3 regions of the Neobacillus sp. SRL179 genome follow, and region 3 is predicted to be linked to each of the others. Evidence: predicted binding sites of a transcription regulator. Region 3 holds the regulator's gene; each other region holds the start of a gene.

Region 1 (3,286 bases), 2.2 Mb from region 3:
TCATGCCGCAAATTATTAGCAACCCTTCAAGCGTTAGAGGAAGAACTCGTTTTTGAAAGTGAATTGTATGTAATTAATGAGTATGATTTAAAAATTGTGGAGGAGTATTTAGAGCAAATCACTTATTCTTTATCTCTTTTTCTTCAAGAATTAAATGGGATCACTTGGTTTGAAGAAAAGGGCGGGGAGCGGACGCTAGTCATCATGCCTAAAATGGTAGAAGAGGTGATGCGTGAAGAGGTTTTCTCTCAGAAAAAACCGTTTATTTTTTCTTCTGCAACCCTGTCCAATCAAAAGTCATTTGACTATATGGCGGGGAGTCTTGGTGTTCAGGAATATCTATCTTTTTCCGTAGCTTCACCGTTTGCCTATGATGAAAAGATGGAAGTGTACCTCCCGCATTTTCCAAAAGAAAGCATGCATGAAAAAACCAACTACCTTGTAAAAATGATAAACAAATCAGAGGGCCGGGCCTTAATTCTGCTAAATAATAAGGTAGAACTGTCCTATCTTAAAAAACACCTGCCAGAAGAAGTTACCTACCCGATTTACTTTGAAGGAGACGAAGAAATCAGCACACTTGTTTCAAAATTTCAAAATGATGAGCATGCGGTTCTTTGTTCTATCCATCTATGGGAAGGCCTTGATATCCCTGGCCGATCACTTGAAAATGTCTTAATCTTTTCGTTACCATTTCCGCCTAATGATCCGGTCTTTACTGCTAAACGGAATGGGGTTAACCAACCATTCTTAGAAGTAGATTTACCGTATATGCTTCTTCGTCTTCGGCAAGGAGTCGGGCGTTTAATTAGGAGTGAGCAAGACCAGGGAACGGTTCATATATTGATAGAAGATGATATCAATCCAAGGGTATTGCAAGAGATAAAGGCAGTATTGCCCACCAAACCAACTGACAGTGAAAATTAAAAAATTTTAAGCGGAGGGGCCCATGGCTCCCCCGCTTTTTTGTGGATGGCGAATAGAAATAGGTTTAATAGAATAATTCCTGTTGTAGTGCCTCTCGGTCGATAAGATAAAAACCATCCTCGTCTTGAATTATATAATCCTTCCTTTTCACTTGATTAATCGTTCTGCTTACCGTTTCTCGAGATGTTCCAATCATATTGGCTAATTCTCGATTGGTAAATTGGGTGGTCAATTTATACCGATCTCCGGCCTTTTCACCGTTAGATTTACAAAGTCTTATCAGAAGTAAAATAATTTGTTCAAAGGTGTTATGGAGCACTTGTGCTTCCAATCTTCCTTGAAGGTCGACAATTTTTTCACCCAACACTTTAAAGAGCTTTATGCTGAGTTCAGGATAGGCAATTAAGACTTCTTCAAATTTAACAATGGGAATGATCACTAAATGAGCATCTTCCATAACCTCCGCATGGGCAGGAAAATTGCCGTTCCTGAAAAAACCGGCATGCGGGAACATTTCTCCTGGTTCAAGGACTGAGATTAATTGTTCTTTACCAGTTTGATCGGTTTTATAAATTTTGATTTTACCACTGTGTATAAAGAAAACTCGGTCAAGAGGGTCATCCTGCATAAAAACATACATTTTATGTTTATAAAAACGTGTTTGAGCTACTTTTACGATTGAATCCAGTTCTTCTGCAGATAATTCCCTAAATATAGGAACCTCAGATAATCTTTTTATAATATCCTCACGTTTCATTTTCCATCATCCTTATATTATTAACTCGATTTATTTACATTGTAGCAGTGATTCCTTACTTGTTATGTGACCCCCGTCATAGGAGCATTCCTTTTTGAAAATAATTCTCAGTAGTGTGTGAAATATCACACCTGCTAGATGAGGTCCTTCACTTTGTGAACGAGAAGTGACAGTTACAATACAAATGTGACGAAATAGGAAAGGATGAATCTGGAATGGAAATACAGCGGGGAACAACCACTAATAAAGTGGTAAAAGTAAAGAAAAATGGATTGTTGAAATCTGTTTTGATGATAACGATTCTACTAAGCTTCACTGTTTTACTAGTTGGAGGTTATTGGATATTTAAGGAACAGGCACCGAGACCTATAAAGGTTACAAACGAAAAGGGTGATGTTCTCTTTACAAAAGAATCTATTATGGGTGGTCAAGCCGTTTTTCAAAAGTATGGTTTAATGGATTATGGAACAGTATTAGGGCACGGTTCTTACATGGGTCCTGATTATACGGCTGAGTCTCTAAAGATTTATACAGAAGGAATGCAGGATTTAAAAGCAAATGAAAAGTATGGTAAGGATTTTGCGGACTTAAATAGTGATGAAAAATCAGTGATTAAAAATAATGTCATTAAAGAAATGCGAAAAAACCGCTATGATAGCGGGAAGGATACAATGGAGTTAACAAACGCACAAGTATTCGGACTGGAAAAAGTTAGAGCGCATTATAAGGAAGTGTTTACAAAGGGTGATGGATGGGGATTAAAGGCAAATCTTATTAAAGATAGTGATATGCCAAAAACAAATCGCGCTTATGTTGCCAAGGGTGATCAAATAACCCAAATTTCAGATTTCTTCTTCTGGACGGCATGGTTATCCAGTACTGTCCGTCAAGGTGATGAAATAACCTATACAAATAACTGGCCATACTACGAGGATGCAGGAAACCAATTATCGTTCTCTGCTGTTTGGTGGAGCGGTGCAAGTATTACTATATTCGTGTTAATGGTGGGAGTCATCCTCTTTGTATTCTATCGATATCAATTTGGAATGAAGGAAGCCTATAAAAAGGGTCAGTTTCCACGGATTGATTTACACAAAATGCCTGTAACAAGTTCACAAGTAAAAAGTGGCAAGTATTTTGTCATTGTTTCAGCCTTATTCTTTATCCAATGTATGCTGGGCGCCTTACTAGCCCACTATTACATCGAACCGGATAGTTTTTTTGGAATAAAGTGGATACATGATATCCTTCCTTTCAATATTACGAAGGGTTACCATCTACAATTAGCTATTTTCTGGATTGCGACTGCCTGGTTAGGAATGGGGATCTATATTGCTCCACTCGTGGGTGGTTACGAGCCGAAGAAACAGGGTTTATTAGTTGATATCTTATTCTGGGCATTAGTGGTCCTCGTTGCCGGCAGTATGGCGGGTGAATGGCTGGGGGCAAACGGTTATTTAGGAAACAATTGGTTCCTGCTTGGTCACAATGGCTGGGAATATATTGAGCTTGGCCGTATATGGCAGTTGATTCTGATAGCAGGTATGCTAATTTGGCTGTTTATCGTTTATAGAGGCATTCGTGCAGGTCTTAAAAGAGAAA
Region 2 (3,286 bases), 2.3 Mb from region 3:
TGGCCATTTTCATCTCTAACAGCAAAATAACGGATGTAAATATATTTATCTTTGAATTTTATATAGAAATCTTCAACGTCTTTTACACCCGCTTTAAAGTCATGCAATAATTCTTCGACGACATGGACACTTTTTGGGGGATGACAGTTTTGCACGGTCCGGCCAATGACCGCTTTGGTGCGGGCAAAAATTCTTTCTTTGCCATGAGAAAAGTAGCGAACCACATCATCTTGGTCAATAAACGTAATATCGACTGGCAAATGATTTAACATAAGATCAAGTTGTTTAATCGATAAAATCCCAGTTTCCATTCTAATAAATCCATCGGTAAGTGCCTCTTCCTGAATCCCTTTTCTTTCAGGTTTCCAAACGCCTGCCGGTCCAGTTAAACAAAAACCAATTTCATCACTTTCATGGGCAATTTTGACCCATTCGTCTTCGGTTAAAGTCTGCAGGGCCATTGGAAATAGAATATTTTCCTCTTTAAATATCATTTCACTGACTTCTTGGATCACAAAGTAGAGAGCATCGATAACGGGTTGTTTTTCTCCGTTATAATGTGTTAGTTTTGCCTTTGCCTCTTTTATGGCATCACGAATTCTATCATCCACGCCCCACATCACCTGGGTAGGGCCCATGATTCCGTAGGTTTCTAAATACGGGAACAATAGATTTTCTTTGCGGCTGTAATGTTTGTCTATATCTAGTAATAGATTTAAATCCTCTAACAGTTTATAAATGTTTTCTTCGTTATCTTCTTTTTCAAACCGATCATAATGGAGTTGAAGCTTGAAATTGACTAATAGATCAATTTCTTTATTTTCTAATTTAAATGTATGGATCGGGTGCCCTGGTTGCTCCTCAGGCTTATTAGAACGGTGAATCTCCTCAATCGAACCTTTAAAAATAGCGGTATGGACCGAACATAACCGCTGTACTTCCTCAACAGGAATACCTTCTTCCTCCATAAGGGCTTGCTCGAGTTTAGAAATCTCCGCCACCGTAATATTACCAGCCGCTTCTTCAAATTGAGCTTTTACTTCTTCGACACTTTTGCCATTATGCAAATCTTTAATGATTTCTTTTAATATGGTTTGTCGCTCTGATTGACTTTTGGTTTCTTGTTCACGGTTATTAATTATTTCGCTCATGGTAATTGCTCCTTATTGTGTAATGGTAAATCCATTTTCTTCAAAGGTTTTTATGACATGATCTAAAGAAATTCTTTTCATTCGGCAGCCATTTGGTAAGGTCATAACGCGACCGGCTGTTTTCAACATTTGGGGATTGGTGATATTTTCAAAACCAAGTTCCTTCATGATCGGAATGATTTCAGGGAACTCATTGCATAAATGGAAAACAGGTAATTGTAAATTCAATAATTTTGACATCATTATCGCTCCTTAAAGAGGGACTGATAATATTTCTCACTAGGAATATACCATAGGAGCGATTTTGGATATGTGATGCGAATCACAAATAAAAAACTTATTGATAAAAAGTAAAATATGAGGGGATAAAAGAACGAGTTAGCGTAATTTGTTTGCTAATTCATGAGGATGATAGTGTGGAAAAAAAGTCACAATGACTTAAAAAATTTTAATGATGAATATGACCTTTCAAAATTGTTTTAATTTTCCATGCTATACTTTATATATGGGTTGCCGAATAAGATATAAAAACTCTCAATGAATTATTCATTAATAAACATATAAAAAGGGGGGTCTGTAGAAGATGAAATGGATGAGAAGATTTAAAGACCGGCTTACAGGATTAAATGAAGCCATTACCCGGTTTCCTTTGACTACGCTATTCCTTTTAGCTGCCGCGATCACAGACGCTTATATGATTAGTGTCGAACAGGAAAATTACAAATGGCTGTTAACCTTTATTGTTGGCGCGTTTTTGAGTGCGGTGGCCCAGGTTGCAATTGAACGATTTTTTTCTAAACAATCAGCCCGGTTCATGCTCATGGGTGTCGTGGTCTTGTTAACAGGGGGATATTACCTTATTATCAGGCAAGTACCACAACTTAGTATGGAGATATCGATTAGAACAGTAGTGTCTCTGTTTGCTTTACTTATTGCCTTTATTTGGATTCCTGTAATAAAAAGCAAAATAACCTTCAATCAAAGTTTTATGATTGCCTTTAAATCCTTTTTTCTCTCCCTGTTTTTTGCTGGTGTCATTTTTGCAGGTATTAGTATTATTCTTGCAGCCATCAATCTGTTGATTCTTCCAATTGACTCGAAAGCTTTTGCCCACACAGCAAACCTTATTTTTATTTTATTTGCCCCGATGTTTTTTCTTTCGCTTATTCCAATCTTTCCAAGAGAAAGTGCTCGAGATCGGGCGGATGAAGTTGATGAGATTCAAATTGACAGGATAGAAAAGGCAGCTAATTGTCCAAAATTCCTAGCCATTTTGATTTCCTATATTTTCATTCCACTACTTGCTGTATTTACTTTAATTTTGGTCATTTATATTATCAAAAATATCGGCGGAAGTTTTTGGATAGATAACTTACTTGAACCCATGCTAGTAGCCTACGCGATCACAGTTATTTTAATTTATATATTAGCAAGCGAACTAGACAACAAGTTTACCATCTTTTTTAGAAAAGTGTTTCCTAAAATCCTTGTTCCGATTGTTATCTTCCAAATTATTTCGTCCTTTCTAACTCTGACAGATACAGGTATTACCCATACAAGGTATTATGTGATTTTGTTCGGACTGTATGCCGTAATTTCCGGTATCCTTTTGAGTTACTTGCCGGTCCGTAATAATGGAATTATCGCTCCCATCCTTATTGTATTTGCGATTATTTCCATTCTTCCCCCTGTGGATGCTTTTACGATTAGCAAACATAGTCAAATTAGGACACTTGAAGACGTTCTTGTGAAAAATAATATGTTAGAAAATAATAAAATTATACCAAAGGACAAAATCCCTAAGAAGGATAAAGAGATCATCACTAAGACGATCAATTATTTAAGCATGATGAATTATACCAAACAGGTTTCCTTTCTTCCTAAAAATTTTAATAGCTATGAGGATTTTCAGATTACCTTTGGCTTTGACGAGTTTAATGATCCTAAGAATAACTCAGGGCAATCCACTTACATTAGTGTCAAAGAGCCGATGCCGATTTCCATAACCGGACATGATTTCTTTTTCCAAATGGGACTGTCTAATCCTTATAATAATGGTGAGGAACAGTTCGAAATAGAAAAGGCAGGTAGTAAATACGTCATATTAAAAGAAATCAATGATAATAAAATTGATA
Region 3 (3,286 bases):
ATTCGTTCGTATGTGGCTGAATCTTCAAAAATACTAGGATCGGCCATTCGTTCTTCGAGCTTGCGCAGCGAATTTTCCAGCTTGCGCAGCGGTTCAAAAACGGTCAGCATTTCATCCCAAATGGACAAATGGGATTCAAGGCCGGTATTTTGCGCTAAATAGCCAATGGTTACTTCCTTGGGCTTGATAATCTCGCCGCCATCATGTGACAGATGACCAGCAATAATTTTCAGTAATGTTGATTTTCCGGCACCATTGCGGCCGACAAGGGCAACACGGTCCCGTGTTTGTAATTCTAGCTTTATATTCGATAAAATAAGGTCAGCACCATAATATTTTTGTAGTTGATTCACTTGCAACAAAATCATTTTTATTCACCTCTATTACATATAAATAGTGTACATTATATCCCGAATGTCGGCAATAAAGCGCGACTTTTGAGTAGTTTGGATACTGGAAATTTGCGTTTTTTGTGAAAAAGTGTCTATTTCGTGCAAAGTTTCACACACAGAATGTGAATAATAGTGTATTATTTTGGGGTAGGAGGATTTTTTATATGGCAGAGTTTACTCATTTTAATAAAGAGGGCAGAGCAAAAATGGTCGATGTTAGCGACAAGCCGGAAACAGCACGGACAGCTCTAGCTCATTCCAGCATTACGGTTAGTAAAGAGATTTTTGAGAAAATAACCAATCATGAAATGAAAAAAGGCGATGTTTTAGCAGTGGCCCAGGTGGCTGGAATCATGGCTGCTAAAAAGACATGGGACATTATTCCGATGTGTCATCCCATCCCTTTAACGGGAGTAAATATTTCCTTTTCATGGGAACAAAGCGAAAACAACAACTATCAATTATATATTGCTGCGTCGGTTAAAACAAAAGGGAATACTGGGGTGGAAATGGAAGCGCTCACAGCAGCCTCGGCTTGTGCCTTAACTGTTTATGATATGTGTAAAGCGGTAGATAAAGGAATGGTCATAGGACCGACCTATTTAGTTGAAAAAACGGGCGGTAAAAATGGCGATTTTAAGAGAAATGAACGGATTTAACAAAGGGATTTGAAGGGGTGTGAGAAATTATGAGTAATGAAACGACGAAGATTCCACAGGCAACAGCAAAACGGCTGCCTCTCTATTATCGATTTTTAAAGAACTTGCATACTTCCGGAAAGCAAAGGGTTTCATCTGCAGAATTAAGCGAGGCCGTAAAGGTAGACTCAGCAACCATCCGTCGAGACTTTTCTTATTTCGGCGCCTTAGGTAAAAAAGGGTATGGATACAATGTCAATTACCTGTTAACATTCTTCCGTAAAACGTTGGACCAAGATGAACTGACAAAAGTTGCCTTAATTGGGGTAGGTAATCTAGGAACGGCTTTTTTAAATTATAATTTTTTGAAAAATAATAATACCAAAATAGAGTGTGCTTTTGATGTGGATCCAGAAAAAATGGGAACAAAAGTCCGTGAGGTACCGGTTTACCATATGGATGAGCTTGAAAGGGTATTAATGGAGGAGCAAATTTCCGTTGCTATTCTAACGGTGCCAGCCCCCGTTGCGCAGATGATTACCGACCGGCTTGTGAAGGCGGAGGTAAAAGGAATTTTAAATTTCACCCCGGCACGGTTAAATGTCCCGTCATCGATTCGGGTTCATCACATTGATTTAGCGGTTGAATTACAATCATTGATTTACTTTTTGAAACATTATCCAACTCAAGAAAAAGAAGAAGAATAAGCAAAAGGGCCTTTCACAAAATGTGGGGGCCCTTTTTTTGGAAAATTTTTATTAGCAGCTTTACATGCGTAACAGTGTTATGTTACACTGTTTTCATGAAAGGGGTTTTCATAAATGAGCGAGGAGTTAATATCGAAAAAAGATTTATTAGATCTTGCCGGGATATCTTACGGGCAATTGTATAGATGGAAGCGGAAGGATCTTATACCAGAAGAATGGTTTATTCGAAAATCCACCTTTACCGGCCAAGAAACATTTTTTCCAAAAGAGAAGATTTTAGAGAGAATTAACAAGATTCAAATGATGAAAGAAAATTTGTCCTTGGATGAGCTCGCTGATATGTTTTCACCTAATATAGGCGATTTGCAGCTGGAAAAAGATGAATTAATAAAACGTAACATTGTTTCGGATATGGTGATGAGCTTTTACTTAACCCACGATAAAGGCAGTCACAAATTTACTTTTACTAGAATGCTGGAAGTTTATGTGTTAGAGAAGCTTCTCCAATCAGGGGAGATCAATCTAGACGAAGGAAAAATGCTGCTTCAGGTATTAAAGGACCATGCTCAGCTAATTAAGCAAAAAAGCTGTGATTTGGTCGTAACGCGGAAGCTGGGTGTATCAACCTGTCTGCTGTTAATAAATGCGGAAGAGTTCCATTTTGATAAAGACACAAAGATGGTCGTGTCATTATCGCTGATGAGTTGTATGGAGGAAATAAAAGCGAAATTACTCTAAAGGAGAATAGCGATGGAAACGAAAAACAGGGGCGACCTGGTTATTAATGGATTAGGTTCATCAAATGGAGGGCAATTCAACCTTGTTACCTTAAATGGCAAGGGAACCATTAACACTGACTTGGAATGCAATGAGGTTGAGTGCAATGGTTCTGGCACGATGAAGGGAAATGTGACAGCCAATAACGCAAAGATTAATGGAACGGCCCGGTTTAATGGGAACGTGGAGGCTCACAAGTTTATCGTGGAAGGGACAGCAAAGATTGATCAAAATCTGTCAGTGAACCATTTAAAGGTTTCAGGTAAAGTCTCCGTAGGTGGAAAAGTAAAATGTGAGGAAATAAGTCAACGGGGCTTTTTTACGGTCGGAGAAGATTGTGAAGCGGAAACCTTTAAGGGAGAATATCGGTTTACAATTGGCGGTCTTCTCAATGCTGATCAAGTGGATATTAAAATTTATGGCGATTGTAAGGCAAAGGAAATCGGAGGGCAAACCATTATTGTTAGGCAGCAAAAAGGGTCATTTATAGGTTCGTTGTTTAAGCCATTTTTCAAAACACAATTGGAAACCGACTTAATCGAAGGTGACATCGTTGAATTGGAAAATACGATTGCAAAAGTTGTCCGAGGTCACCACGTCAAAATAGGACCTAATTGTGAAATTGGCCTAGTAGAATATACAGAAGATTTTTCACAGGATAAACAGGCCGTTATTCGGGAGAGTAGAAAGGTTTAGGAGGGGTCGAAATGAGTAAAAATCTAGTTATAAATGGTTCGGGAAGTTATCCTGGCGGCATATACGATAAAATAAG

What was found. Region 3 encodes Rex, which represses fermentation and respiration genes when NADH is low (regulators of the CRP and FNR family bind a similar motif). Its sites were predicted from a motif close to TTGTGAAATATTTCACAA; they were not measured.
Region 1: AC4E8C_RS15390 (nitric-oxide reductase large subunit) is a predicted target of Rex. The motif match lies at 1,800-1,817, and genes of this name have one in related genera.
Region 2: AC4E8C_RS12565 (DUF1858 domain-containing protein) is a predicted target of Rex. The motif match lies at 1,462-1,479, and genes of this name have one in related genera.

The regions. Positions count from the first base shown of each region.
Region 1 is NZ_OZ481792.1:3,127,798-3,131,083, reverse strand. Features, by position in the region: gene AC4E8C_RS15400 (ATP-dependent DNA helicase) at 1-927, shown strand, start outside; gene AC4E8C_RS15395 (Crp/Fnr family transcriptional regulator) at 992-1,684, opposite strand; gene AC4E8C_RS15390 (nitric-oxide reductase large subunit) at 1,900-3,286, shown strand, end outside.
Region 2 is NZ_OZ481792.1:2,545,153-2,548,438, forward strand. Features, by position in the region: gene AC4E8C_RS12560 (DUF438 domain-containing protein) at 1-1,151, opposite strand, end outside; gene AC4E8C_RS12565 (DUF1858 domain-containing protein) at 1,164-1,391, opposite strand; gene AC4E8C_RS12570 (DUF4153 domain-containing protein) at 1,735-3,286, shown strand, end outside.
Region 3 is NZ_OZ481792.1:280,923-284,208, forward strand. Features, by position in the region: gene AC4E8C_RS01545 (ABC-F family ATP-binding cassette domain-containing protein) at 1-368, opposite strand, end outside; gene moaC (cyclic pyranopterin monophosphate synthase MoaC) at 557-1,051, shown strand; gene AC4E8C_RS01555 (redox-sensing transcriptional repressor Rex) at 1,081-1,737, shown strand; gene AC4E8C_RS01560 (YhbD family protein) at 1,852-2,475, shown strand; gene AC4E8C_RS01565 (polymer-forming cytoskeletal protein) at 2,488-3,210, shown strand; gene AC4E8C_RS01570 (cytoplasmic protein) at 3,222-3,286, shown strand, end outside.